Linked DNA regions of Salipiger sp. CCB-MM3. The protein of the gene in region 2 interacts with the protein of the main gene of each other region in a pairwise test. Links are inferred from orthologs where the notes say so. Each region holds a gene or a part of one and is shown on either strand. Other genes may lie near its edges.

Evidence for each region.
Region 1: the proteins of recO (region 2) and recR interact in binary tests that used the Escherichia coli proteins (3 or more experiments, as listed by UniProt). The link is inferred for Salipiger sp. CCB-MM3 from one-to-one orthologs.

What each region holds. Positions count from the first base shown.
Region 1 is NZ_CP014596.1:715,896-732,498, reverse strand. The notes cover bases 8,195-10,953. They hold recR (recombination mediator RecR), read left to right. Parts: upstream 8,195-9,156; coding sequence 9,157-9,750; downstream 9,751-10,953. Other genes in these bases: AYJ57_RS17095 (hypothetical protein), read right to left, coding at 10,768-10,953; AYJ57_RS17100 (hypothetical protein), read left to right, coding at 9,830-10,753; AYJ57_RS17110 (YbaB/EbfC family nucleoid-associated protein), read left to right, coding at 8,708-9,052; AYJ57_RS17115 (hypothetical protein), read left to right, coding at 8,195-8,529. Also shown: AYJ57_RS17150 (ABC transporter ATP-binding protein), read left to right, coding at 1-984; AYJ57_RS17145 (hypothetical protein), read left to right, coding at 1,129-1,920; AYJ57_RS17140 (alpha/beta hydrolase), read right to left, coding at 1,931-2,812; AYJ57_RS17135 (protein-tyrosine phosphatase family protein), read right to left, coding at 2,931-3,440; ypfJ (KPN_02809 family neutral zinc metallopeptidase), read right to left, coding at 3,445-4,290; AYJ57_RS17125 (ankyrin repeat domain-containing protein), read right to left, coding at 4,406-5,947; AYJ57_RS17120 (DNA polymerase III subunit gamma/tau), read left to right, coding at 6,261-8,090; more of AYJ57_RS17115, read left to right, coding at 8,149-8,194; more of AYJ57_RS17095, read right to left, coding at 10,954-11,037; AYJ57_RS17090 (DUF1013 domain-containing protein), read right to left, coding at 11,256-12,026; AYJ57_RS17085 (ribonuclease T2 family protein), read left to right, coding at 12,168-12,809; AYJ57_RS17080 (sulfotransferase family 2 domain-containing protein), read right to left, coding at 13,071-13,718; AYJ57_RS17075 (hypothetical protein), read left to right, coding at 13,962-14,987; AYJ57_RS17070 (SPOR domain-containing protein), read right to left, coding at 15,082-16,395; upp (uracil phosphoribosyltransferase), read right to left, coding at 16,464-16,603. UniProt on the Escherichia coli protein: May play a role in DNA repair. It seems to be involved in an RecBC-independent recombinational process of DNA repair. It may act with RecF and RecO.
Region 2 is NZ_CP014595.1:1,759,523-1,767,492, forward strand. Bases 2,895-5,744 are described here. They hold recO (DNA repair protein RecO), read right to left. Parts: upstream 4,761-5,744; coding sequence 4,029-4,760; downstream 2,895-4,028. Other genes in these bases: AYJ57_RS08500 (molybdenum cofactor biosynthesis protein MoaE), read right to left, coding at 2,895-3,072; moaD (molybdopterin converting factor subunit 1), read right to left, coding at 3,077-3,322; pgsA (CDP-diacylglycerol--glycerol-3-phosphate 3-phosphatidyltransferase), read right to left, coding at 3,322-3,987; AYJ57_RS08520 (Pr6Pr family membrane protein), read left to right, coding at 4,992-5,633; AYJ57_RS08525 (DUF1491 family protein), read right to left, coding at 5,578-5,744. Also shown: AYJ57_RS08480 (YigZ family protein), read right to left, coding at 1-65; AYJ57_RS08485 (bifunctional transcriptional activator/DNA repair enzyme AdaA), read right to left, coding at 105-1,160; AYJ57_RS08490 (rhodanese-like domain-containing protein), read left to right, coding at 1,307-1,681; AYJ57_RS08495 (FadR/GntR family transcriptional regulator), read right to left, coding at 1,758-2,528; more of AYJ57_RS08500, read right to left, coding at 2,626-2,894; more of AYJ57_RS08525, read right to left, coding at 5,745-5,910; GTPase Era, read right to left, coding at 5,903-6,811; AYJ57_RS08535 (DMT family transporter), read right to left, coding at 6,825-7,751; rnc (ribonuclease III), read right to left, coding at 7,744-7,970. UniProt on the Escherichia coli protein: Involved in DNA repair and RecF pathway recombination.

The DNA.
Region 1 (16,603 bases), on a different replicon or contig from region 2:
GACGCGCAGGTGATCAAGGGCGTCGACCTTGCCATCGACGAGGGCGAATTCATCATCTTCGTCGGCCCCTCGGGCTGCGGGAAATCCACCCTGCTGCGGATGATCGCCGGGCTCGAGGAGACGTCGCGCGGGCAGATCGTCATCGGCGGGCGCGACGCCACCGCCGAGCCACCGGCGCAACGCGGGCTGGCGATGGTGTTCCAGAGCTACGCGCTCTACCCGCATATGTCGGTGCGCGAGAACATGGGCTTCTCGCTCAAGGCCGCGGGCGCCAGCAAGGACGAGATCACCTCCAAGGTCGATGAGGCGGCGCGGGTTCTGAAGCTCGAGCCGCTGCTGGAACGGCGGCCCAAGGACCTCTCGGGCGGCCAGCGCCAGCGCGTCGCCATCGGACGCTCGATCGTGCGCGACCCCACAGCCTTCCTCTTCGACGAGCCGCTGTCGAACCTCGACGCCGCGCTGCGGGTCGAGATGCGCTATGAGATCGCCAAACTGCATCAGGCGCTCGGCTCGACGATGATCTATGTCACCCATGATCAGGTCGAGGCGATGACGCTGGCCGACCGCATCGTGGTGCTGGAAGGGGGGCGGGTCAGTCAGGTCGGCAGCCCGCGCGAGCTTTACGAGCGGCCCGGCAATCTCTTCGTGGCGCAGTTCATCGGCTCGCCGAAGATGAACGTGTTTGCCGCGACGACGCCCGGTCTGCGCCTCGCCGCGCCGATGCCCGCAGGCGCCGAGCAGATCGGCATCCGCCCCGAGCATATCACCCTGACCGAACCCGGCAGCGGACAGATCGACGGCACGGTGGACGTGCTCGAATACCTCGGCGCCGACACCTATGTGATCGCCGATTGCGGCGAAGCGGGCAAGCTGACGGTGCGGGCGCAGGGCGACACCGGCCTCGCCCCCGGCGCGCGCTGCGGCCTCGCCTTCGATCCCGCGCAGATCCGTGCCTTCGATTCCGCGGGCCTCGCCCTGCGCTGAGCCGCCCGCTTCTTCTCTTTCAAAATACGCCGGGGGAGTCGCGCATCGCGCGGCGGGGGCAGCGCCCCCACCCTATGGCCACGCCGTGCAAAGGAGGGGGGTGCGCGGGCCCTCCCCTTCCACGACCGCGCCTTCCATGTCATTGTGAGCAAAGAGCCATTCCAGCCGAAAGCCGCGCCGATGCACCGGATCGCCTGCCTTGTTGCCCTGCTGACCCTGCCGCTGCTACCCGGCGGCGCTGCGCCCGTCGCGGCGCAGGTCTCGCCGCAGAACATCGACGCCGCGCAAAGCGCCGAGCGGCCTTTCCGCTGGCCCTCACGTCCCGGCTGGACCCCGGACCGGCCCCATCGCCCGGGCCGACCCGACTGGCCGCAGCGCCCCGGATGGTCCGGCGGCGGCTACGGCCCAGCCTATGGCGGGGGCTTTGGGCTGTCGCTCGATCTTGGCGCCAACCTGCCCGGCGCCGATGGATCGGTGCGCGAGCCGGTGATGACCATCGAGCGGGGCAGCCCGGCCGGAACCCGGCAGATCCGCAACTCTCCCGGCGCGCCAGTCGTCAGTGCGCCGCCCGCCACCGCCTCCCGCGTCACGCAGCCGCCGATGGTCGAGCGCGCCCCCGTGGCGACGCCGAGTACCGCGCCCGGCCAAGCCCTTCAGGGCGTGGGCGAGATGAATGGCGGCGGCGCGGCCTTGGGGCAGGTGCTCAGTTCCGACGGCGAGAATTACGTGCTGCTGCTGACCCTGCCCGAGACCCGCGTCACCTGTCTCGGCCAACTCGACGGCCCGCCCGCGATCTTCCCGAGCATGGGCTCGGCGCTGGCCTGCACCGACGGGGCGCAGGGCAACGCGCTCTTCGCCACGCCCGAGGAAGGCACCGGCAGCAGTGCCAGCTTCACGCTCGACGGCGGGCGCGGAGGGTATCTGGTGTTTCCCTGAGCAAGACCGCTCACGCCTCCGCCAGCGCGCAACAGCGCGGGAAGGACGCCGCGAAGGTCGCGCCGTGGCCCAGCCCTTTCAGCACCTCCAGTTGCACGCGCAGGTCGGGCCGCTGCGCCAACCGCTCGGCCATCGCCATCGTGTCGGGATTGGGCCGCGGCTCGGGCAGATCGGGCGTTCCCGAGCGGTGCTCATTGTCGCCGAGCATCATGAGAACCTCCGCCCTGCCACGCTCCAATTGCGGCGCCTCGGCGGCCATCGCCTGCAATGCGCCTCCGCCGAAGCCGGTGGATGGGCTGATCGGCATGTAGGCGCGGAAAGCCCCGGGCGCAGACAGCAGCGTCGCCAGCGCGAAAACACCGCCATAGGAGTGCCCCCACAAAGAGCGCCGCGCCGGATCGAGCGGGGCATGCGCCGCAAGCGCCGCGGCCAGCGGCCCCAGCAGGCGGGCGCGGAACGCCGCCTGCCCGCCAAACTCCCAATCTCGCCCGCGGCCATGTTTTGGCGTCTCGAGAGGTGTGGGCGTGTAGTCCCGGGCGCGCGCCGCGCCGTCGAAACCTTCTTCGATGGGATATCCGATGCCGACCACCGCCAGCCCCGGATGCGCTGTCAGCTGCGCCGCGCTCAAGCGGCTGAAGGCGGCGTTGCCGTCGAGCATCCACAGCGAGGGCCAGCCACCCGAGGGCGCCGCGCCGCGCGGCGCCGCGATGAACAGGCGATATCCCAGCCCTTCGGCGGTGACGTCAAATTGTGCAAGCGCGTGGCTGTTTGGCGGCGCGTCGAAAAGCGGAAAGCTGACCGGGGGCTGCCGCCGCTGCGCCAGCGCGGGGGTCGCAGCGAGCCCCGCAAGGGCGGTCAATGATGTGGTAAAGCGTCTGCGGCTGAGGTCCATGCGCCATCTCCTGAACGATCCGGGAAGGGTCGGGCTGGCGTGGGCTGGCTCCTTTACCTGCGATGTAGCCGGGCGCGGACGGCGTTGCAATGCGCTGGCGCAGCGGCGCTCTGCAGCTTCAGTCCATATGGCGCAGGAAGAGCGCCGCGCCGCGCGGCGCCTGCATGGCCCAGTCCATCTGCGCCTCGGTCTCCACCGCGCAGGGCCGCAGGTGGCGCAGCCGTGCCAGCGCCTCGTCCGGGGCCTCGCCCGCCTCGATCATCAGCCGCAGCGCCACCATCCCCGAGCGGCCGCAGCCACCGCGGCAATGCACCAGCACGCGCCCGCCCCCCGCCAGCGCCCGCAGCACCTGCGCGCTGACCTCCGGCCAGCGGGCGCGCATGCCCTCGGGCGGCGTGCCGAAGTCGGGGATCGGCAGATGCACCCAGCGCGTGCCGTGATCCTGCACCTGCGTGCCGAGCAGGCCCGCGCCCGCGGCCTGCAGTTCGGCCTCGGTGACGAGGGTGATCACCATCGCCGGGCGCCATTCGGTCACATGCGCCACATCCCCCGGCAAATTGCCCCCCGCCCCCGGCATCGGCGAGATGGCAAGGATGCCCTCCGAGACCGGGAGCGCGTAGATGATCATCGGCTCAGATGTCATCGCTCGAGAATGTGTCGCAGGCCGCGATGTTCCCGGCCTCATAGCCGCGCGCGAACCAGCCCGAGCGCTGCGCGCTGGTGCCATGGGTGAACGTATGCGGCTGCGGCACCCGCCCGGCGCGCTTCTGCAACAGATCGTCGCCGATCATCCGCGCGGCGTTCAGCGCCTCCTCCACGTCGCCCGGCTCGAGGATGCCATCCACATGGCTGCCCCAGACCCCCGACAGGCAGTCGGCCTGCAACTCCAGCCGCACGGTCAGCGCTTTGGCCTGCACCTCACTGGCCCGTTGGCGCAGCTTTTCGACCTCGGGCAGGATCCCCAGAAGGTTCTGCACATGGTGCGCCACCTCATGGGCGATCACATAGGCGGCGGCGAAATCGCCCTCGGCGCCAAGCCGCTGTTCCATCGTGGCGAAAAACTCGGTGTCGAGATAGGCCTGCTGATCCAGCGGGCAGTAGAACGGCCCGGTGGCCCCGCTTGCACCGCCGCAGGGCGAGGCGGTCTGGCCCGAGAACAGCACCAACACCGGCGGGCGGTAGTCGATCCCCGCCTGCTCTGGCAGAACCTGTCCCCAGACCTGCTCGGTGGTGGCGAGCACCTGCGCGGCAAACTCCCCGGCCAGCTGTTCCTGCGGCGTAAGCTCGCGCGGTTCGGACGAGGTCTGCATCGTGCTGTCGTTGAGCAGCGGCGTGACGTCGACACCGGCGAAATAGCCGATCGCCAGAACCACGAGCAGCGCAATACCGCCAAGCCCGCCGCCTACGGCAACGCGCCCGCCGCCGGACCGGCGGCGGTCTTCGACATTGCTGCTGCGGCGCACACCTCTCAGTCGCATGATAAAATTCCTTGTATGAAAAAATGCCTGCCGGCAGCGCCGATGATAGGCGCTGCCGGGGCTTTAGGGAACAAATTTCCCGCATATGGCGAGCCCTAAAGGCCGACCTTTCAGTTCAGACGAGCTGCCCGGGATGCGCCTCGGCCCACGCGGCCAGCGCCGCAGCCAGATCGCTCCGCCCGACCATCGCCAGCGCCTTGCGCGGCAGCGCGACGCCATGGTCCAGCAGCAGCGTCAGGCAGGCGAGGTGATCCCGTCCCGGCCCTTCCGGCGCATGGTCCGCACCATGCAGCAGCGCGCCGAGCAGCGTGCCGCCGTGGTGGTTCACATGGCCGAGGTCGGGCCGCAGCGACAGGAAATAGCCAAGCAGCTCTGGGTGACCGCCCCATGCCGCGGCCTGAACCGGCGGCACACCATCCAGCGCATCCGGCGCGTCATAGGGCAGGCCAAGCGCAACCAACGCCTTGATCTGTCCCAGCCGCTCCGGACGGTCCGCCAGATCGCGCATCAGCCCGTCATAGGCGGGCGGCAGCGCGGCAGGGTCGATGAAGGCACCGGGGGTGGTGCGCCCCTGCGCCGCCTCAGCCATCAACGCCTCTTCGCGAGACAGCGGCCTTTGCAGCCCGCGCGCCTCCAGCGCCTCGGCCAAGGGCGCGCAGCCCATCACCCGCGCATAGGCGTAGGGCGTGCTCCAGCGCCACTCGCGCGCCGGATCGGCCCCCGCCTCCAGCAGCAGATCGATCATCCGGCGGTCGCAGCCGCGCCGCGCGCCGTGGTGCAGGGCCGGGATCGGCGCGGCGGTGTCATTCGGGTCGGCCCCATGCGCAAGCAACAGCTGCACCGCCCCGTGGTCGTGAAAATCCAGCGCCCGCAGCAGCGCGTTTGTGCCCCGAGGATCGGCACCATGGTCCAGCAGCAGCGCCAGCCCTTCGCCGCCCCCCGGCTCCACCGAGTGATAGAGCGACTCGCCATCATTGGCCGAGGCCCCCTGCTCCAGCAGCCAGCCCGCCAATTCGATGTTCCGCCCGTGGCAGAGCGCCCCGTAGAGCGCCGAATGGCGTGCGCCGCCCGGCACTTCTTCGGCATCGTTGACATCGGCACCCTGAGCGACCAGCAGCCGGGCGATCTGCAGCGCGGCAGCCTTGGCCTCGGGCTGGCGCGTCTGCCAGCGTGAAAAGGCCAGATGCAGCAGCGCGCTGCGCGGACCGAAACGCGCGGTCGCCAAGTCCGGGCGCCCCGCCAGTGCCGCCTCGACAGAGGGCAGATCGCACAGCGCGCACTTCAGGCCGAAATGCCCCTCCGCAAGGTCCGGCGTCTCGGCCAACAGCCTCTCCACCACCGGCATCTGCCCGTGATAGAGCGCGATCTTCAGCCGCTGGATACGCGCCGCGCGGTCCAGCCCTTGGGTTTCCGCCGCAAGCTTGAGCTTGGGCCAGCTTTCAAAGCCGCGCTCACGCGCCACGACCTGCAGGAAATCGGCGCGTTTGAGCAGCCGGTCGTCGCCGCGCGGCGGTGCGTCGCGCAACCGTTCGCGCGCGGCGCGGTCGCCCGCTTCATAGGATTTATGCAGGCGGCGCGCCTCGCGGCGCAGATCGTCGATGGATGGGGTCGGCCCAGAAAAGGGGTCGGGAAAGAGCATGCCGGTGTCCTCCGTCATCGCCCGATGGTCCGCTGGTCCGGGCAGGAGTGAAACCGAATGATTTGAGATCGGCTCGCAAAGGCAGGTGCGGGCGCTTTCCGCGGACCGGGCGGCCCCCTGCCGGCGGGCCTGCCGCGGTCATAGCAGAGCGGTGGGGTTTGGGGAAGTGGGCACTACGGGCGGCAAGTTTGGGTGGCAAAGGACTGTGCAAGGAACTGTGGCGCGGGTCCGACGGATCGCGGCCTTGTGGACGCCCATCCCCGACGGCCCGCTTTACCTCCTCCCTCCCCCGCCTTACCTTGGCCGCGACCGAAGGAGCGCCACGGATTCCATGACTGACGACAGCCCCAAGTATCAGGTTCTCGCCCGCAAGTACCGCCCCGAGACCTTTGCCGATCTCGTCGGGCAGGATGCCATGGTGCGCACCCTGAAAAACGCCTTCAAGGCCGACCGCATCGCGCAGGCCTTCATCATGACCGGCATCCGCGGCACCGGGAAGACCACCACCGCCCGGATCATCGCCAAGGGCATGAACTGCGTCGGCCCCGACGGCACCGGCGGCCCCACCACAGAGCCCTGCGGCCAGTGCGAGCATTGCCGCGCGATCATGGAAGGCCGCCATGTGGACGTGCTGGAGATGGACGCGGCCTCCAACACCGGCGTCGGCGACATCCGCGAGATCATCGACAGCGTGCACTACCGGGCGGCCTCGGCGCGCTACAAGATTTACATTATCGACGAGGTGCACATGCTCTCGAACAGCGCGTTCAACGCGCTGCTCAAGACGCTGGAAGAGCCGCCCGCGCATGTGAAATTCATCTTCGCCACCACCGAGATCCGCAAGGTGCCGGTGACGGTGCTCTCGCGCTGCCAGCGGTTCGATCTGCGCCGCATCGAGCCCGAGGTGATGATCGACCTGCTCCGCAAGATCGCCAGCCGTGAAAGCGCCGAGATCACCGATGATGCGCTGGCGCTGATCACCCGTGCCGCCGAAGGCTCGGCGCGCGACGCCACGTCCCTGCTCGATCAGGCGATCAGCCACGGCGCGGGCGAGACCACCGCCGATCAGGTCCGCGCCATGCTCGGCCTCGCCGACCGTGGCCGCGTGATGGATCTCTTCGAGAAGATCATGCATGGCGACGCGCCGGGCGCGCTGACCGAACTGTCCGAGCAATATGCCGAAGGCGCCGACCCGATGGCGGTGCTGCGCGATCTGGCAGAGCTGACCCATTGGATCTCGGTGGTGAAGATCACCCCCGAGGCCGCCGAGGACCCCACCGTCGGCCCCGACGAGCGCGCCCGCGGCGCGGCGCTGGCGCAAAACCTCGGGATGCGCCCGCTCACCCGCATGTGGCAAATGCTGCTGAAAGCGCTCGAAGAGGTGGCGCAGGCGCCCAACGCGATGATGGCTGCCGAGATGGCGGTGATCCGGCTGACCCATGTGGCCGAGTTGCCTTCGCCCGAGGAACTGCTGCGCAAGCTGCAGGACACGCCCCCGCCGCCGCCTCCGGGCCCCGGCGGTGGTGGCTATGCCCATGCGCCCGCGGGCGGCTCTCCCGCGCAGGGCGGCAGCACGCAGGCCTATGGCAGCGCGGCGCAGCCCACCCATCCCGGCCCCGCCGGCCCCAGTGCGATTTCCGGCGCAATGTCGGGTGCGATGTCCGGCGCCATGTCTGGCACGAGTTACGGCAACGCCGTCCCCGCCGTGGCCCAGAACAATGCACTCGCCCGCTATCCCACCTTCGAGCATGTGCTCGAGCTGATCCGCGCCAACCGCGACGTGAAGCTGCTGGTCGAGGTCGAGGGCGGCGTGCGCCTTGCCGCCTATCAGCCGGGGCGCATCGAGTTCACCCCCGCCGCCAAGGCGTCGCCCGATCTGGCGCAGCGGCTCGGCACCGCGCTGCAGCGCTTCACCGGGGCGCGCTGGGGGGTCTCGCTGGTCAATGGCTGCGAGACGCCGACCATTGTCGAGAAACGCGATGCCGCCGAGCTGGCGCTGCGCGCGGAGGCCGAGCAGCACCCGCTGGTGCAAGCCGCCATTGCCGCCTTCCCCAAGGCCAAAATCGTCGAGATCCGCACCCCGGAGGCCGAGCAGCAGCAGGCCGCCGTCGAGGCTCTGCCCGAGGTCGAGGACGAATGGGATCCCTTCGAGGAAGACTGAGCCGGGAACATCCGCGGCGCTTCCGGGTTTGACCTTTGTCACACCCGGAGGACCCGCGATGAATTTCGACACCAGCAAAGCCACTGACCTCGCCCATAAGGCCAGCCTGCCCGCTCTACGCGCGCGCGTGAACGACGCGCTGCCCGCCAGCCGCCGCGAGCGCCTTGCCCCGATGCTCTTTGCCGGCGGCCTGCTGGCGATTGGCGCGGCTCTGCTGAAGGCCAAGCCGCGCATCGGCCATGTGCCCGAGCCGCGCCAGTTCGGCGACCTGCCGCGCCGCTCGAAGGCCCGCCGCGCGGCGCTCACCAGTCGTGATCACGTGGCCGCCTTCGCGCCCACCAATGTCACCGACTCGCTCGGTCGCTCGCTGATGATCGGCGGCGCCGCGCTGCTGCTCACCCGGCTGCTCGACGAGGCCGCGGGCCGCGACGGCAAGTAAGGATCGGCGCCCGCCACGCCGGTTGCCAAGATGCTTTCATCTTTCCGCAAATACTCACGGCGCGATGTCTCGAGCCCGCGCCCGCCCTTCATTGTTCCGCAAATACGCAAGCCCCGCCCTTGTCGCCTGCCGGTGTCATCCGTATCTAGAGAACCAAGCCTCAGACAGGAGAGATCAGATGTTCAAAGGATTGGGCGGTCTTGGCGATATGACCAAGATGATGAAGGCCGCGCAGGAGATGCAGGGCAAGATGGCCGAGCTGCAGGAAGGCCTGCACACCACGATGGTCACCGGCGAATCTGGCGCGGGCCTCGTCAAGGCGACCGCCACCGCCAAGGGCGAGCTCAAGGGGCTCGACATCGATCCCTCGATCTTCAACAGCGACGACAAGGAAGTGGTCGAGGACCTCATCCTTGCCGCGGTCAAGGACGCGCAAGCCAAGGCGCAGGAGCGCGCCGAGCAGGAGATGCGCAAGCTCACCGAAGAGATGGGCCTGCCCGCCGACATGAAGATGCCGTTCTAAGGCGCCTGCCGCAGGCTCCGCGTCTGGCCGGACAGAGTGGAGCGCCGCAAGGCGCTTTGCGATATCCATCAGATGCGGGCCGCGGCACAGAAGGTCCCTCCCCCATGCCCGACCGCAGCGAGATCGACGCGCTGATCGAGATGATGGCCCGCCTGCCAGGCCTCGGGCCGCGTTCGGCGCGGCGCACGGTGTTGCATCTCATCCGCAAACGCGAGCTGCAGCTGACGCCGCTGGCCGAGCTGATGAGCCGGGTCGCCGCCACCGCCCGCGAGTGCCTCAACTGCGGCAATGTCGGCACCGAAGAGATCTGCCCGATCTGCGCCGACGAGCGCCGCGGCAACGGCCAGCTTTGCGTGGTCGAGGACGTGGGCGATCTTTGGGCCATGGAGCGCGGCGGCAGCTTCAAGGGGCGCTATCACGTGCTGGGTGGCACGCTCTCGGCGCTCGACCGCGTCGGCCCCGAGGAGCTGCGCATCCCGCAGCTTGTGGCGCGGGTGGAGAGCGAAGGGATTACCGAGGTGATCCTCGCGCTCAACGCCACCGTCGATGGACAGACCACCGCCCATTACATCGCCGACCAGCTTGAGACCCGCGTCGCGCTCAGCTCGCTGGCGCAGGGCGTGCCGATCGGTGGCGAGCTCGATTATCTCGACGACGGCACGATCACCGCAGCGCTCAACGCCCGTCGCAAGCTCTGAGTGCCTGCCCACCCCAGCGTAACGCGTCTGTGAAAGCTGCCATCTGGGCGGGCGCCCGCTTTGGCGCTACAGCGCTGCCATGACCCGCGCATCCTCCCTCCCGCTCGCCCTTCCCCTCGCTTTCGTCTCCAGCCTCATGCTCGCCCTGCCCGCCGCACAGGCGCAGGAAACCGCCTCGCTGTCGCAGATGGACCTGCTGTCGCGCGAGATCGGCCTTGGCATCGGCCATAGCGCGCTCGATGCGCAGCAGCCCGGCGCGTTCACCTCGGGCTATGCCGCCGGTGGCAGCACCAACCCCGACGATGCGCAGGGCTCGGATTACAACAGTCGTGGCGCCGTGCTGGGCTATGGGTTCGGCAGCAGCCTGTCGGCCTTCATGGGCTACGCGCAGGGCGCTTCGGAGGTGGATGGCGATCTTGGCGAGGCGCGCATCCGTTCGTATTTCCTTGGTGCGGGCTATGCCGGGGCGACGCATGGCGTCTACTATGCTGCGGCGCTCTACATGGGGCGCACGCACAACAAGCTGTCCAGCCCGTCCTCGGTCAGCGGCAGCACCGACCACAATGGCCGCCTGCTGGGGCTGAGCCTGCGCGGCGAGACGATGCTGAAACAGGGCGAAGCACCGGGCACCGGCATCGACCTCGTGGTGTCCGGCGACGTGCTGCGCCATGCCACAGGCAATTACACGCTGCACCACATCGATGCAGAGGTGGAGAACCGCGTCACCTATGCCACCTCGATGCGCCTTGAGATGGGCGCGCCGATGCGGGCCAAGGGCGGCCTGCTGCGCCCCTACGCTGCCTATGTGGTGAACGGCGGCGACCAGCCAGACCTCGATTTCGCCGCGGGCGGCAGCCTTGGCGCCACCGATCTGCTGAGCGAGGATCAAGTGGCCGTCGGGCTTGGCTTCGAGGGCGGCTGCGGCTTTGGCGCGCGCATCGAGGCGGCCTCGGACTTCGACGGCACCGAGGCGCTGAACGCGCGGCTCACCTATCGCTTCTGAGCCGCGCCGGGTGCTTACGCCAAGGCTTCGGCGGCGCCCCCTTCCCGGTCCTGCACCCGTGCCACCGCGTAGTCCGAGGCCTCCGCCGCCGCGTCGACAGCGCCGCAGCCTTCCAGCCATTCGCCCAGGCGGAACCAGCCCGCAGCCCAGCCCGGCACGATCTGCATCACGCCCATCAGCACCTCGACCGCACCGGCCATATCGCCGAGATGCGCGAGTGTCTCGGCAAAGCCCGCGCGGCGCTCGGCCGCGGGATCACCACAGGGAAAAGCGGTTCCCAGCATCACTTGTCTGTTCCAAGGGGCCCGCTCATTTGCCGGAAATGGCCACGCGGCGGGCGACACGCTGCACCTCTGAAGGGTGCATCGCCGCGGGCGATACGCCTCGGACAAGGCGGCGTCAATCGCTGCCGTGAGGGCCGCGCGACCGCCCACCACCGCAAAAGAAAAGGCCCGCCGCAATCACTTGCGGCGGGCCTTTCAAAATCCTCGCGAGACGCGGATCAGCCGCGCGGGTCCTCGCTGTCATCCTCGTCGTCGTCATCGTTCGACGGCAGGTTGAAGAAACTGTCGGCATCCGAGAAATCGCTCGGGCCCTTGTCTTCTTCCTCGTCGTCCTCGCCGCGCGGATCGGAGAGCGTGAAGGTCTCGAGACCTTCGATCGCCGAGGGCAGGCGCGGCTCGGCGTCCATGCCGAGGCTCTGCTCGGTCGACACCAGCTTGCGGCGCTCGTCGTCGGTCATCACCTCGTCGCGGTTCTTCGCGGCCTTGGCAACGGCGGCATCAAGCTCGGACTGGCGGCACAGACCCAGAGCAACCGGGTCGATCGGCTGCATGTTCTGGATGTTCCAGTGAGTGCGCTCGCGGATCGACTGGATCGTCGGCTTGGTGGTGCCCACCAGCTTGGAGATCTGGCCGTCGGTCAGCTCGGGGTGGAACTTCACCAGCCACAGGATCGCGTTCGGACGGTCCTGACGCTTCGACAGCGGGGTGTAGCGCGGGCCACGGCGCTTGTCTTCGTCGACAGCGGCGGGGTTGTACTTCAGCTTCAGCTTGGCGAGCGGATTCTTCTCGGCTTTGTCGATGTCGATCTGCTCGATCTGGTTGTTGGCGACCGGGTCAAAGCCCTTCACGCCGCCGGCCACGTCACCGTCGGCGATGCCTTGGATTTCCAGTTCGTGCATGCCGGTGAAATCGGCAATCTGCTTGAAAGTCAGGGTGGTGTTGTCGACGAGCCAGACAGCGGTCGCCTTGGGATGCAGCAGTTTTGCCATGGGTCATCTCCTACGTAAATCTTCTCCCCTCCCCCAAGGCGTTGGCCTCGGGAGGTCCCGGATTACTTCTCCAGGACGGGTTTCCGTTGTCGGGGAACTTCGGGCCTATATAGTCGCGCGCAACCCAAGAGGAAAGAGAAAATGCGTGCCCTGCTGATCCTGCTCGCCTGTGCCGTTCTCGCCGGAGCCGCCAGCCCCGCCCGTGCGGATGGCGAACGCGCGGGCCGTTTCGACTATTACGTGCTGTCGCTGAGCTGGTCGCCGACGTGGTGCGCGCTCGAGGGCGAAGCGCGCAACTCACCGCAATGCGACCGCGCGCTTGGCTGGGTGCTGCACGGGCTCTGGCCGCAATACGAGCGCGGCTACCCCTCTTATTGCGACACATCGGTGCGCGCCCCGAGCCGCGCCGAGACCGCTGCCATGGCCGACATCATGGGCACGCCCGGTCTGGCTTGGTACCAGTGGAAAAAGCACGGGTCCTGCGCCGGGCTGCCCGCCGAGGCGTATTTCGCCCTCGCCCGCCGCGCTTATGAGGCGGTCAAACGTCCCGAGGTTCTGCGGCGTCTGGAAGATCCGGTCACCCTGCCCGCGCAGGTGATCGAAGAGGCATTCCTGAAGGCCAACCCGGGGCTGGAGCCCGACATGCTGACCATCACCTGCCAAGCGGGGCGCATCCAAGAAGCGCGGCTGTGCCTGTCAAAAGACCTCGATCCCGTGCCCTGCGGCCGCGATGTCGTTAAGGATTGCAGCCTGAAGGACGCTTTGCTCGACCCGATCCGCTAAAGCCGGACGCGGGCCAAAAAAAACCAGAGGGCGGGCCGGGAATACTGCGATCAAATGCTTGCCAGCATACAGAAAACGGAAACGACCGTCAGTAAGACCCACCCTCTGGCGCGGCCCATACATGCTTCCGCTCCGGGCCACGTGGCCAGTCAAATCCTGCCGGAATTAAGAAAAGGTTAACAAAACCGCCCCCTGCCCATTAATGGACATTATTTTTCTCGAAGGCGGCGGATTGGCCGAAATTCCATCGCTTGGTCCCCGTCAGTCGAAGCGATAGCCAAAGCGCGCGATGTCTTCGGCACAGCTTTCCGCAACATGCTGCGCCAGCTGATCCGAGTAGTAACCGCGATAGTCGCGCCGCCGGTCCGAGGCATTGTCCCACGGCAGATCGAGCGCGAAGCCCAGATGCGCCTCGAAGGGCGCGAGGTCCTCGCCAAGATGCTCCAGCCGTATCCAGATATCGCCGCGATCGGTGCCCGCCGCGTCGCGCAGATAGCGCGAGCTGGGCCAGCCGCGCAGGCTGGCGCTGGTCTGCGGATGCAGCAGGAACGCCGGGAAGTCCAAGCCCTGCGCCAGCGCCACCGCCGGATGCGCGAACGCCTGCGTCTGCAGCCAGTGATAATAGCTCACCATCCGGTCCCACGGATTGCGCACCAGCGCAACGCGCCGCATCTGGGCGATCTCTTCCGGGGTCACGATGCCGTCGATATCGGCCAGCGTGGAATGCTTCCAGAGCCGCCCGCGCGCCACCAGCCCGCGCAGCCGCCCGCGGCGTTTCTGCGCCTTCGGCGTGTCGCCGATCAGGATATCGTCGCGATGCGCCCGCGCCTCCAGCGCCCGCGCCAGAGAGGTGCCCCCGGTCTTGGGGATATGCACGAAAATATAGCCACGGCCACGCGAGATGATCATGCCCCGACCCTAGCGCCGCCCGCCGCGCAGGACCATTCGCAAGCGCCCCTCACAGCGCGTCTTTTTCGCCACCGTGGCCGCGCCGCCTGCGCTTGCGAAGGCCTTGGCGCGCGCAGGCGATTGCCCCTGAGCGGGGAGCTTGGTAATCAGATGCGAACCCGAGGCTGAGCAGCCCCGAGACGGCCCAGAGAAAGCCCGCGAGAAAAACCTTTTGAGAAGACCGCGCCCGAGACCGCCCCACGCATGACCGCCCTCAAGGAGTATCAACGCCTCGAAGCCACCGCGCTTTGGCGGCCCGAGCCAGAGGCTCAGCGGCGCGAGGTGATCCTGTCGATGGGCGATGCCACGCTGACCGTGTCGGATATCTCCGGGCGGGCGCTGTCGCATTGGTCGATGGCCGCTGTGGTGCGCGCCAACAAGGGCCGCTCTCCGGCGCTCTACCACCCCGATGGCGATCCCGGCGAGACGCTGGAGCTGGCCGAGGACGAGGCGACGATGATTGACGCCATCGACCGGGTGCTGCGTGACATCGAACGGCGCCGCCCGAAACCCGGCAAGCTGCGGCTGCGGTTGATCGGCGGCGTGGCGGTTCTGGTGCTGGCCGGTGCGCTGCTGTGGCTGCCCGGCGCTTTGCTCAACCATGCCGAACGCGTGGTGCCCCGCGCCAAGCGGGTCGAGATCGGTCAGGCGCTGCTGACGCAGATCGCCCGCGTCTCGGGCCGCCCCTGCACCAGCGCCGAGGCGGCGCGCCCGCTGCGCCATCTGGCCGCACGCGTGCTGGGAGATGCCCGCCGCAACGATCTGGTGGTGCTGCGCGACGGTGTGCGCGACACGGCGCATCTGCCCGGCGGGCTGATCCTCGTCTCTGGCAGTCTGCTCGAAGACTATGAGGACCCGGACGTGGCGGCGGGCTATATCCTCGCCGAGTCGCTGCGCGCCAAGCAGACCGATCCGCTGGGTGAATTGCTGGGTCACGCCGGGCTCTGGCCGAGCCTGCGCCTGCTAACCACCGGCTCGATGCCCGAAGGCGCGCTGGAAAGCTACGCCGAAGACCTGCTGACCCGCCCGCACGCCCCGCTGCCGCAAAACGTGCTGCTCGACGGCTTCGCGAAGATCGAGCTGCGCAGCTCGCCCTACGCCTATGCGCAGGACATCACCGGCGAGAGCGTTCTGGGGCTGGTCGAGGCCGATCCGCGCGCCAAGGAAGGCAGCGCGCCAGTGGTCAGCGACGCCGACTGGGTGCGCCTGCAGGGCATCTGCGGCGGCTGAGCAGGCGGCAAAGCGGCGCTGTTCCCTCCGGCGCTTGGGCAGGGATCCCCGGCGGGTCTTTTTGCGTATTTTTAAAGAGAAGAAGAGGCGGGGCTCAGCGCAGATAGGCCTCGCGGTAGCCGGTGGCGTGGACTTGCGCCAGCGCGCGGCTGGCGGCGCGGGCATCGCTGTAGGGACCGACGCGCAGGCGGCGCATCTCGTCCGAGCCGCGCTGGAGCATCTGCACCGGCAGGCCAGCAGCCTGCAGGCGGCGGCGCGCCTCGGCGGCCTTGTCGCCGGTGGTGAAGGCGCCGATCTCGACAAACTTGGGGCTCGCGGCAGTCGCGGAAGCGCTGTCGGAGGCTGCGGCGGTGAGTGTGGTTGCGCCGCTGCTGCGCGGGGCCTGCACCAGAACAAGATCGGGATCGCCTTCGAAGCGCACGCGCGGCGCGCGCGCCGTCACGCGGGTTCCGGCGGTCGAGGCGCGCGGCACGGTCTGGGTCCAGATGCGCTGGCTGTCATAATAGCCCTCGACGGTCTGCAGCGCGCGATGAGGGTTGAGCCGGTCATCCTCCCACGCCGGGCGGTAGCCCGCGGGCAGCACGGTGCGCTCTGCCGGGCCTTCCTCATAGACGTGGCGCGGCACGATGCGGGTGCTGCCGGGCACCATCAGAGCGCCCTCTTCCCAGCTGCCCCTGCCGCCGCCGTGGTTGTAATAGACGTTCTTGCCCGGTCCGGGCGCCTCGCCGCGGCGCACCTCGGTGACATAGGGTGCGGTCTGCGGGCCACAGCGCACGCGCCGTCCATTGCTTGTGATCTCGCCCGAGAAGCCCGACGGGCAGGCCCCGCCGACCAGCTTGCTGCCGGGGGCCACCGGCGCCGGAGCACGGCTCGGCGCAGGTACGGTGGCAACCACGCGCGGCGCGGGCGCGGCGGGCGGCTTCGAGGCCGGGGCCTTGACCACGGGAGCCGGGGCGCTGGCGGGTTTCGAGGCGACCGTGGCCATGGGCTGCGCCGAGGTGGTGCGGGTGGTGCGGACCGGAGCGGGGGTCGGGGCAGCCGCCGTCGCGACCGGCTTTGCGGCAGGCTTTGTGACCGGCGCGGGTTCGGGGGCCGATTGGGCTGCAGGCGCTTCGACGGTGCGTGTCGCGGTGCGGGCGCTGGCCCCGAGGCTCGGCGCGTAGCCGCAGACCGGATCGCCAGCGCGGCTGACCCGTGGCACCCAGATCACCGCATCATCAAAGCCCGCGCGCACGAAGACACAGCCCTTGCTGTCCACATATTGCGCGGCCTCATAGCTGGCCGGCGGCACCTCCGCCGGCTCGCTGATGGTATCGATCCGCTGCGCCAGCGTGGGCGCGGCGGACAGGGCGCTGAGAGCTAGGGTGGCGGGACCCGCCAGAATGTTGGCCAGCACTTTGAAACGCATGTCGTCCCCCGGAAACTACCCCCTCAGCTTTGCATGAAGCCCCCAAAGCTGTAAAGCGTTGAGAGGGCTTATTTTGTGCCGAACATGCGATCGCCCGCATCCCCTAGTCCCGGAACGATATAGCCCTTCTCGTTGAGCTTCTCGTCCAAGGCCGCGGTGATGATCGGCACATCGGGATGCGCCTCTTCCATCCGCTTGACGCCTTCGG
Region 2 (7,970 bases):
CAGGGCCCGCCCGAGACGGCATATTTGGAGCCGCGGTCGCTGATGATGTTCTCGAGAGTGCGCATGGCGAAGAGGTATTGCGCGCCGCGGCAGGGCGCAAGACCTCAGCCGCCGAGGTAGCCGCGCTCGATCTCCAGCAGCCGTTGCTTGCGCCAAAGCCCGCCTCCATAGCCGGTGAGCGAGCCGTCGGCCCCGATCACCCGGTGGCAGGGGATCACCAGCGCGATCTGGTTGGCACCATTGGCCTGCGCCACCGCCCGCGTGGCCGTGGGCCGCCCCAGCGCCTGCGCCAGCGCGCCGTAGCTGCGTGTCTCGCCCGCCGGGATCTCGCGCAGGGCGCGCCAGACCGATTTGGTGAACTCCGAGCCATGCAGCGCCAGCGGTGTGTCGAACTGCGCGCTCTCCCCGGCGAAGAACCGCGCCAGCTCATCGCGGATCTGCTCCGATGGCGCGAACTGCCCCACGCCGATCTCGCCGCCCGCGCCCTTGCGCAGCTTTTCCAGCTCGCGCGGCAGCGCCTTGCGGTCCATGAATTCGAGCAGGTGCAGATGGCTCTTGGAGCAGACCGAGACCATGTCGCCCAGCGGTGTCTCGATCCAATCGGCGCGCAGCATGGCATCCGGCCTCAAGGCGCCCGGCGCCACCCCAAGCGCCTTGGCAAAGCCCGCGCGGAAGGCCGAGGCGCTCTCGAACCCGGCATCCAGCTGCGCCTCGATCACCGGCGCGCCCGAGGCCAGCGCGGTGAACCCCTCGCGCAGCCGCCGCTGCCGGGCCATTTCGAGGAAGGTCATGCCGAACTGCCGCTTGAAGGCGCGGCGCACGGTCGAGGGATCAAGCCCCATGGCCACCAGATCCGGCTCGGACCAGCGGAAGGCGGGGCGCGCGTCCAGCGCTTGCAGCAGCTTGGCAATAACCGGATCACCCTTGGCCATGGGCGCCAGCGGATGGCAGCGCTTGCAGGGGCGGAAGCCCGCGGTGATGCATTCGCCCACGGTCTCGAAAAAGCTGCAGTTCTCGCGCAGCGGTTTTCGGGCCGGGCAGGTCAGGCGGCAGAAGATGCCGGTCGAGGCGACGCCGACGTAGGCCCGCCCGTCAAACGACGGGTCCCGGTCGAGCAGCGCCTGATAGAGCGTGTCGGGATCTGGAAGAGCAAACAGCATGGCGCGACTCTACCTGATCCCTGCGCGGCGCGCCGCCGGAAATCGGGCGTCTATTACGGCGCTCGCGCCGCCCCCCTTGTCATTGGCGTGGGCAAGACCAATTGTCAGGACAGGTTCAGAAATCGCGATATGAAAGGAGTCCCGTCATGAAGACCGAAGAAGTGGGCAGCGCCCTGCTCGAAACATGGTCGGTGGACGAGGTGGCCGAGGCCTTCGACAAGGGCGAGATCGTGCTGATCGACGTGCGCACGCCGCAGGAATATATGTTCGAGCACATCGAAGGCGCGCTCTTGATGCCCATGGCCTTCTTCCGCGCCGACAAGCTGCCGGGCCAGAGCGACAAGCGCATCGTCTTCCACTGCGGCTCGGGTGTGCGGTCCGAGAAAGTGGCGCGCGCCGCCATCGCCGCGGGCTTCTCGCGCGTGGCGCATATGGAGGGCGGCTTCGGCGGCTGGAAGGGCGCTAAACAGCCCTACATCGGCACCAATATGGCCACTGGGGCGCCGACGCCGATCAGCTGATCTTCTTCTCTTTGAAAATACGCCGGGGGGTGAGCCCGGCACGGGCGAGGGGGGCAGCGCCCCCCTGTGTCCCCACTCAACCTCGGCTGGTCACCCGGTCATAGCGCTGCCGCGCCACATCCTCGTCGCGTGTCGCCTTGCGATCGGCGGCCAGCGCCGCCTCCACATACCCCAGATGCGCCTGCACCGCCGCGCGGGCCGCCGTGGCATCGCGCGCCTGCAGCGCCGCGTTGATCGCCCGGTGCTGCTCCAGCAGCGCCTCGCGCGTGGTGCGTTGCTTGAACATGATCGAGCGGTTGTAGAACACGCCCTCACGCAGCAGCTGATACATCGAGCGCATCATATGCAGCATGATGACATTGTGGCTGGCTTCGATGATCGCGAGGTGGAAATCCGCATCGAGCCGCGCTTCCTCGGAGGGGTTGCGCTTCTGATGCGCCGCTTCCATGCGGGTGAAAAGCGCGTCGATCACCTTCAGGTCCGATGGCGTGCCGTGCAGCGCCGCGCGCTCGGCCGCCAGCCCCTCCATGTCGCGCCGGAAGCTGAGATAGTCAAAGACCGCCTCGTCGTGCTTTTCGAAAAGCTGGATCAGCGCGTCCGAGAAAGCCGACCCCAGCACTTCGGTGACGAAAATGCCCGCACCGGCGCGAGTCTCCAGCAGGCCGCGGCCCTGCAGGTCGGCCACCGCCTCGCGCAGAGAGGGGCGCGACACGCCGAGCCGTTCCGACAGTTCGCGCTCGGCAGGCAGGCGCTCGCCTGGGCGCAGGATGCCGCGCAGGATCAGCTCTTCGATCTGGCGCACCACGGCGCTGGACAGTTTCTCGGACTGGACGGGGCGAAAGGGCATCGGAAGGGTCCTGAGAGGCGGGAATTGGTCAGATCATATGACCACTCACGCCATCTCTCAAGCGCGACGGAAGGATAGCCTCGCCTTAGCGGGGCGCCTACCAGCGCGAAAGCGCGTCCTCGTCCTCATCCTTGGCGGCGACCCATGAGGTGCCCTCCGCGCCGCTTTCCTTCTTCCAGAAGGGCGCGCGGGATTTGAGATAGTCCATCAGATACTCAGCGGCCTCGAAAGCATGGCCGCGGTGCTTCGAGGCGGTGGCGACCATCATGATGCGCTCGCCCGGACCCATGCGGCCATAGCGGTGGATCACCAGTACTTCGCCAAGATCCCAGCGCGCCTCCGCCTCGGCGGCGATTTTCTCCAGCGCTTTTTGGGTCATGCCCGGATAATGCTCGATCTCCATGGTCTCGAGCGTGCCCGACACGTCGCGCACCACGCCGGTGAAGGTCACCACGGCGCCCATGTCGGTGCGGCCCGCGGCGAAGCCCTCAGCCTCGGCCCCGAAATCAAAGGGCTCTTCCTGCACGGAAACGCGGATCGCCATGGGCTCAGCCCCCGGTCATCGGCGGAAAGAAGGCCACCTCGCGCACGCCCGCAAGCGGGGCGTCGAATTCCGACAGTTCCTGATCCAGCGCCACGCGCAGCGCCGAAAGGTCGGAAAAGGCCATGGCGTAGCGCTCTTCGCGCCCGCGCAGTTCCTCGATCAACTCGTTGACTGTGGCGGCTTCGGTTTCGATCCGCTCTTTCGGCAGGCCGATGCGCTCGCGCACCCATGCGAAATACAGAAGGTCCATCAGCGGTCATCCTTCAGATGCGGCAGGGCCTTGGTGAAATAGTCCCAGCCGGTGATCATCGTCAGCGAGGCGGCGATCCACAACAGCGTGAGGCCAAGGTGGCCGGACCAGATCATCCCGGTCTCCTGCCAGCGCAGCCCATGCGGATCGGCGCCGCCAGCATCCAGCGCGCGGGTCACCACGCGATCGTCCAGCGCCTCGATGCTGAGAGCAAGGTAATGCTCGAACACGCCCTGCGCAAAGAGGGTGGCGATGGCGATCATCTGGAAGGTGGTTTTCCACTTGGCCAGCTTGGTCACCTTCAGCGTGCCCGCCACATCGCCGAGATATTCGCGCAGCCCCGAGACAAAGACCTCGCGGAAGAGGATCATTGTCGCGGGCAGCACCAGCCACGGCGACATCGACGAATAGCCGACGATCACCATCAGCGCGATCACCACCATCGCCTTGTCAGCGATGGGATCGAGCATGGCGCCGATCTTGCTTTCCTGCCCCCAGAGCCGGGCGAGATAGCCGTCGAACCAATCGGTGATCGCGGCGCCGACAAACAGCAGCAGCGCAAACCAATCGGCCAGCGGTCGCGAAAAATAAAGAAACATCACCGCCACGCCGGGAGCGGCGAGCAGGCGAAGGGCGGTGAGGATATTTGGCAGGTTCCAGCGCATGCGCCTTACGTAGCGCGGTTTATCGGGCGGGGAAAGACGCCTCACGCGTCGGTGCTGCGGCGAAATCGCTCGACATAGGCGGCGCGGGCCTGCGGCAGCGGACGGTCGCGCAATGTGGGGGCCATATGGCTTTCGAGAAAGAAGCCCGTGGTGCGCAGCGCTTCGAGGACCTCGCCGTCGCCGCCGGGGCCTTCGCCTTTGAGAATGTCGGGCAGGGGCAGCAGCCGGTCGGCCCATTTGCCCGCAGCCTGACGTGAGACTGCGCGGCCGGTGCGGGGCGAGACGAAACACAGCTCTTCATTGGTGCCGCGCACCGCGCAGGCCGACAGATCAAGGCCAAAACCCATCTCGTCGAGTAACGCCATTTCCCAACGCAGATAGGCTAGCGGCCAGAGATCGCGCTCGGGCAGCAGATCCAGAAGCTGCTCGGTGCGGGCATAGAGCTTGGGGTGCGCCTCGCGCTCGGGCAGCGAGAAGCTGAGCAGCGCGCAGACCGCGTTGAGCCCGGCCAGCGACAGGCGGTCCGACAGCGCATTGGCGGCGCGCGAGCGCTGCGGCTCGGCGGTGAAGGCGCCCATGTGATCCTCGAGCCGGGCCTTCCACGTCAGGTCAAGCTGGGCGCCGGGCTGCAGGCTGGGCGCGATCCGGCGCGAGGCTCCACCGCGCAGCACACCCAAGTGCCGCCCGTGATTTGGCGTGAAGACCTCGAGGATGGCCGAGCTTTCGCCGTGCCTGCGCGAGGTCAGAAGGATGCCGGTGTCGCGCCATTCCATGCGCGCACTGTCGGGCTTTGGCCCTGTGGGGGCAAGAGGGGGCACGGCATACCTCGGCGCGGTGCTGCGGGATGAGGGGGCTGTCACGAAAGCCTCGGATTTGTGCCCTAGGCTGCCAAGGGCCTCTGCGGTGTCCAACCTCCGCCGGTTTCACCTCGGTGTGACGCGCCTTCGCTTGATCTCGCAATAATCCCCGCTTTGCAGTAGCATGGACGACCCCGGAGACATGCCATGACCCAGACACGCCGCCTGACTGCCCTGCTCATCGCCGTGCTCGCCTTCGGCGCGCTGTGGCTGCAGGTGCATGTGGGGCTGGACCGCAGGCCAGACCGCGAGGTCTGGGAAGAGCTCTGGCGGCTGGGGCGCTATTTCACCATCCTCACGAACCTCATGGTCGCGGTGACTTTTGCCGCCATCGCTGGTGGCCACCGGCCAAGGCCGTGGTGGACCGCCGCCGTAACGCTGTGGATTCTCATCGTCGCCATCGTCTACCACGGGCTGCTGGCGCGCCCGCTCGATGGCATCCGCTGGTGGTCGGACATGGCGGTGCACACCTTCGTGCCCACCGCGGTCGTGGTCTGGTGGCTGATGCTGGCGCGCAAGGACGGGCTGGCCCCGCGGCATGCGGTGTACTGGCTGCTCTGGCCGTTGCTCTATGTCAGCTACGCGCTGATCCGCGGCGAGTTCGACGGGCGGCACCCCTATTTCTTCATCGACCCGCATGAGGTCGGCTGGCCGGGGGTGGGGCTGTGGTGCGTCGCGCTGGGGCTGAGCTTCTGGCTCGGCGGGCTGGGGATGGTGGCGCTGGGGCGGTTTCTCAGCCGTCCATCTGATCGAGCAGATGGCGCCCCTGACGGTCCTCAAGCTCGATGACCCAGAGATCGGGGTCGAACTCGCGCTGTTTGCTCACGCGCGCATCGACCTCATATTCCGGCCCTTCGGCCAGCACGGCCCAGCGGCGCGCGCCGGTCATCAGGTCCCATTCGCGGGAATAGGCCACCGCCAGCCCGTCGAGCGTGGCGAGCTTGACGATCACCGCGCCCGCGGTGTCATCGCCATGGGCGGTGACATAGGCGGGGATGTCCTGCAGCGACAAAAGCCGCAGGTAGCCCCCGACCCAGACATGCGTGGCGAGCCGAGGCTCAGGCATTGCCGTCCTTGAAATCGAGGCCCATCTCGGAATAGCGCTCGGCGTCTTCGAGCCAGTTCTCGCGGACCTTCACCTGCAGGAAAAGGTGCACCTTGCGGCCGAGGAACTCTTCAAGCTCGGCGCGGGCAGCCTGCGACACGGCCTTGATCGTCTCGCCCTTCTTGCCCAGCACGATGCCCTTGTGGCCGTCGCGGGTGACATAGATCATCTGGTCGATGCGGGCGGAGCCATCCTTGCGCTCTTCCCAGTTCTCGGTCTCGACCGTCAGCTGGTACGGCAGTTCCTGATGCAGGCGCAGGGTGAGCTTCTCGCGGGTCATCTCGGCGGCGATCATGCGCATCGGCAGGTCGGCGATCTGATCCTCGGGATAGAGCCACGGGCTCTCGGGCAGCTGTTCGGCCAGCCATTTGCGCAGCGTGTCGACCCCATGGCCGCGCTCGGCAGAGATCATGAAGGTCTCGGCGAATGTGTAGGCGTCGTTCATCTTCTGGGTCAGCGCCAGCAGATCCTCGGCCTTCACCCGGTCGATCTTGTTGATCGCCAGCGCCACCGTGCGCCCCTGCGGCAGGTCGCGCAGACCTTCGAGGATCGCCTTTACCCCGTCGGTCATGCCGCGGTGCGCCTCGATCAGCAGCACGATCACATCCGCATCCGACGCGCCGCCCCATGCCGCCGCCACCATGGCGCGGTCGAGCCGACGGCGCGGTTTGAACAGGCCCGGCGTGTCGACGAACACAAGCTGGCTGTCACCTTCGAGGGCCACGCCGCGAATGCGAGCGCGGGTGGTCTGCACCTTGTGGGTGACGATCGAGACCTTGGCTCCCACCATGCGGTTGGTGAGGGTCGACTTGCCCGCGTTGGGCTCGCCGATCAGGGCGACAAATCCGGCGCGTGTGGTCATTGGGGCGTATCCGTTACTGACGATCAGAGGCCCTTACAGGCTTTTGCGGCGCGGGGCCAGAGCGGCCGCTGCGGATCAACGTATAGCATCCCGAGACGACAATCAGCAGTGCTCCTGCAAGCGTCCAGAGATCCGGGCGCTCGCCGAAGAGCAAATAGGCAAAGACCAGCGCCACCAGCAGCCGGGAATAGCGGAACGGCGCAACCACCGAGACCTCGCCGGTGCGCATCGCACGGGTCAGCGCGGTATAGGCGGTGACGCCCACCACGCCGGTGGCCAGCAGACGCAAGATCTCGGAGGTTTGCGGCAGGCGCGGCGGGGCCGGATCGAAGGGCAGCAGCAGCAGCCCCGCGACGGTGACCACCGCAAAGCCCAGCACGCCCAGTTGCTTGGCCGAGACGGCGGGCGGCGCAGCACGGGTGTAAAGATCGCGCATGGCAAAGCCGAACATCGCCGCCAGCGAGAGCAGCGCGTCGAGGCGGAAAGCCTCGGGGGTGGGCCGCACGATCAGCAGAACGCCGATGAAGCCCACCGCCATGGCGGCCCAGCGGCGCGGGCCAACCGGCTCTTTGAGCAGCAGCGCGGCCCCGGCGGTGACCACCAGCGGCGCGGCCTGCAGGATCGAAGAGGTGACCGACAGCGGCGTAAAGGCCAGCGACAGCGCGAAGAAGAGCCGCCCCATGATCTCGAAGAAGGTGCGGATCATCAGCTGCGAGCGGAACATGGCCGGATGCAGCACTGCCTCGCCCGCGCGCATGGTCATGGCGACGTAAAGGCTCATGCCGGTAAGGCCGAAGATCACCGTCGCCTCGCCCGGCGGCAGGCCGGGGGTCACGGATTTGAACAGCGCGTCCTCAACGGCGAAAAGCGTCATGGCCAGCACCATGAAGGCCGCTCCGGTGGCATTGCCGCTCAGCCGCGGGGCGGCGCTGTCAGCCATCTGCGGTGAGGTTTGCAAGCAGCGTCGCGGCGGCTTCCTGTTCGGCCTTGCGCTTCGAGCCGGCGGTGGCCTGCGCGCTTTGGCCCGAGGTCAGCCGCACCTCGATGGTGAAGACCGGCGCGTGATCGGGGCCGGAGCGCGAGGTCTCGACATAGGCAGGCGGGGTCATGCCGCGCGCCTGCGCCCATTCCTGCAGCGAGGTCTTGGGGTCGCGCGCAT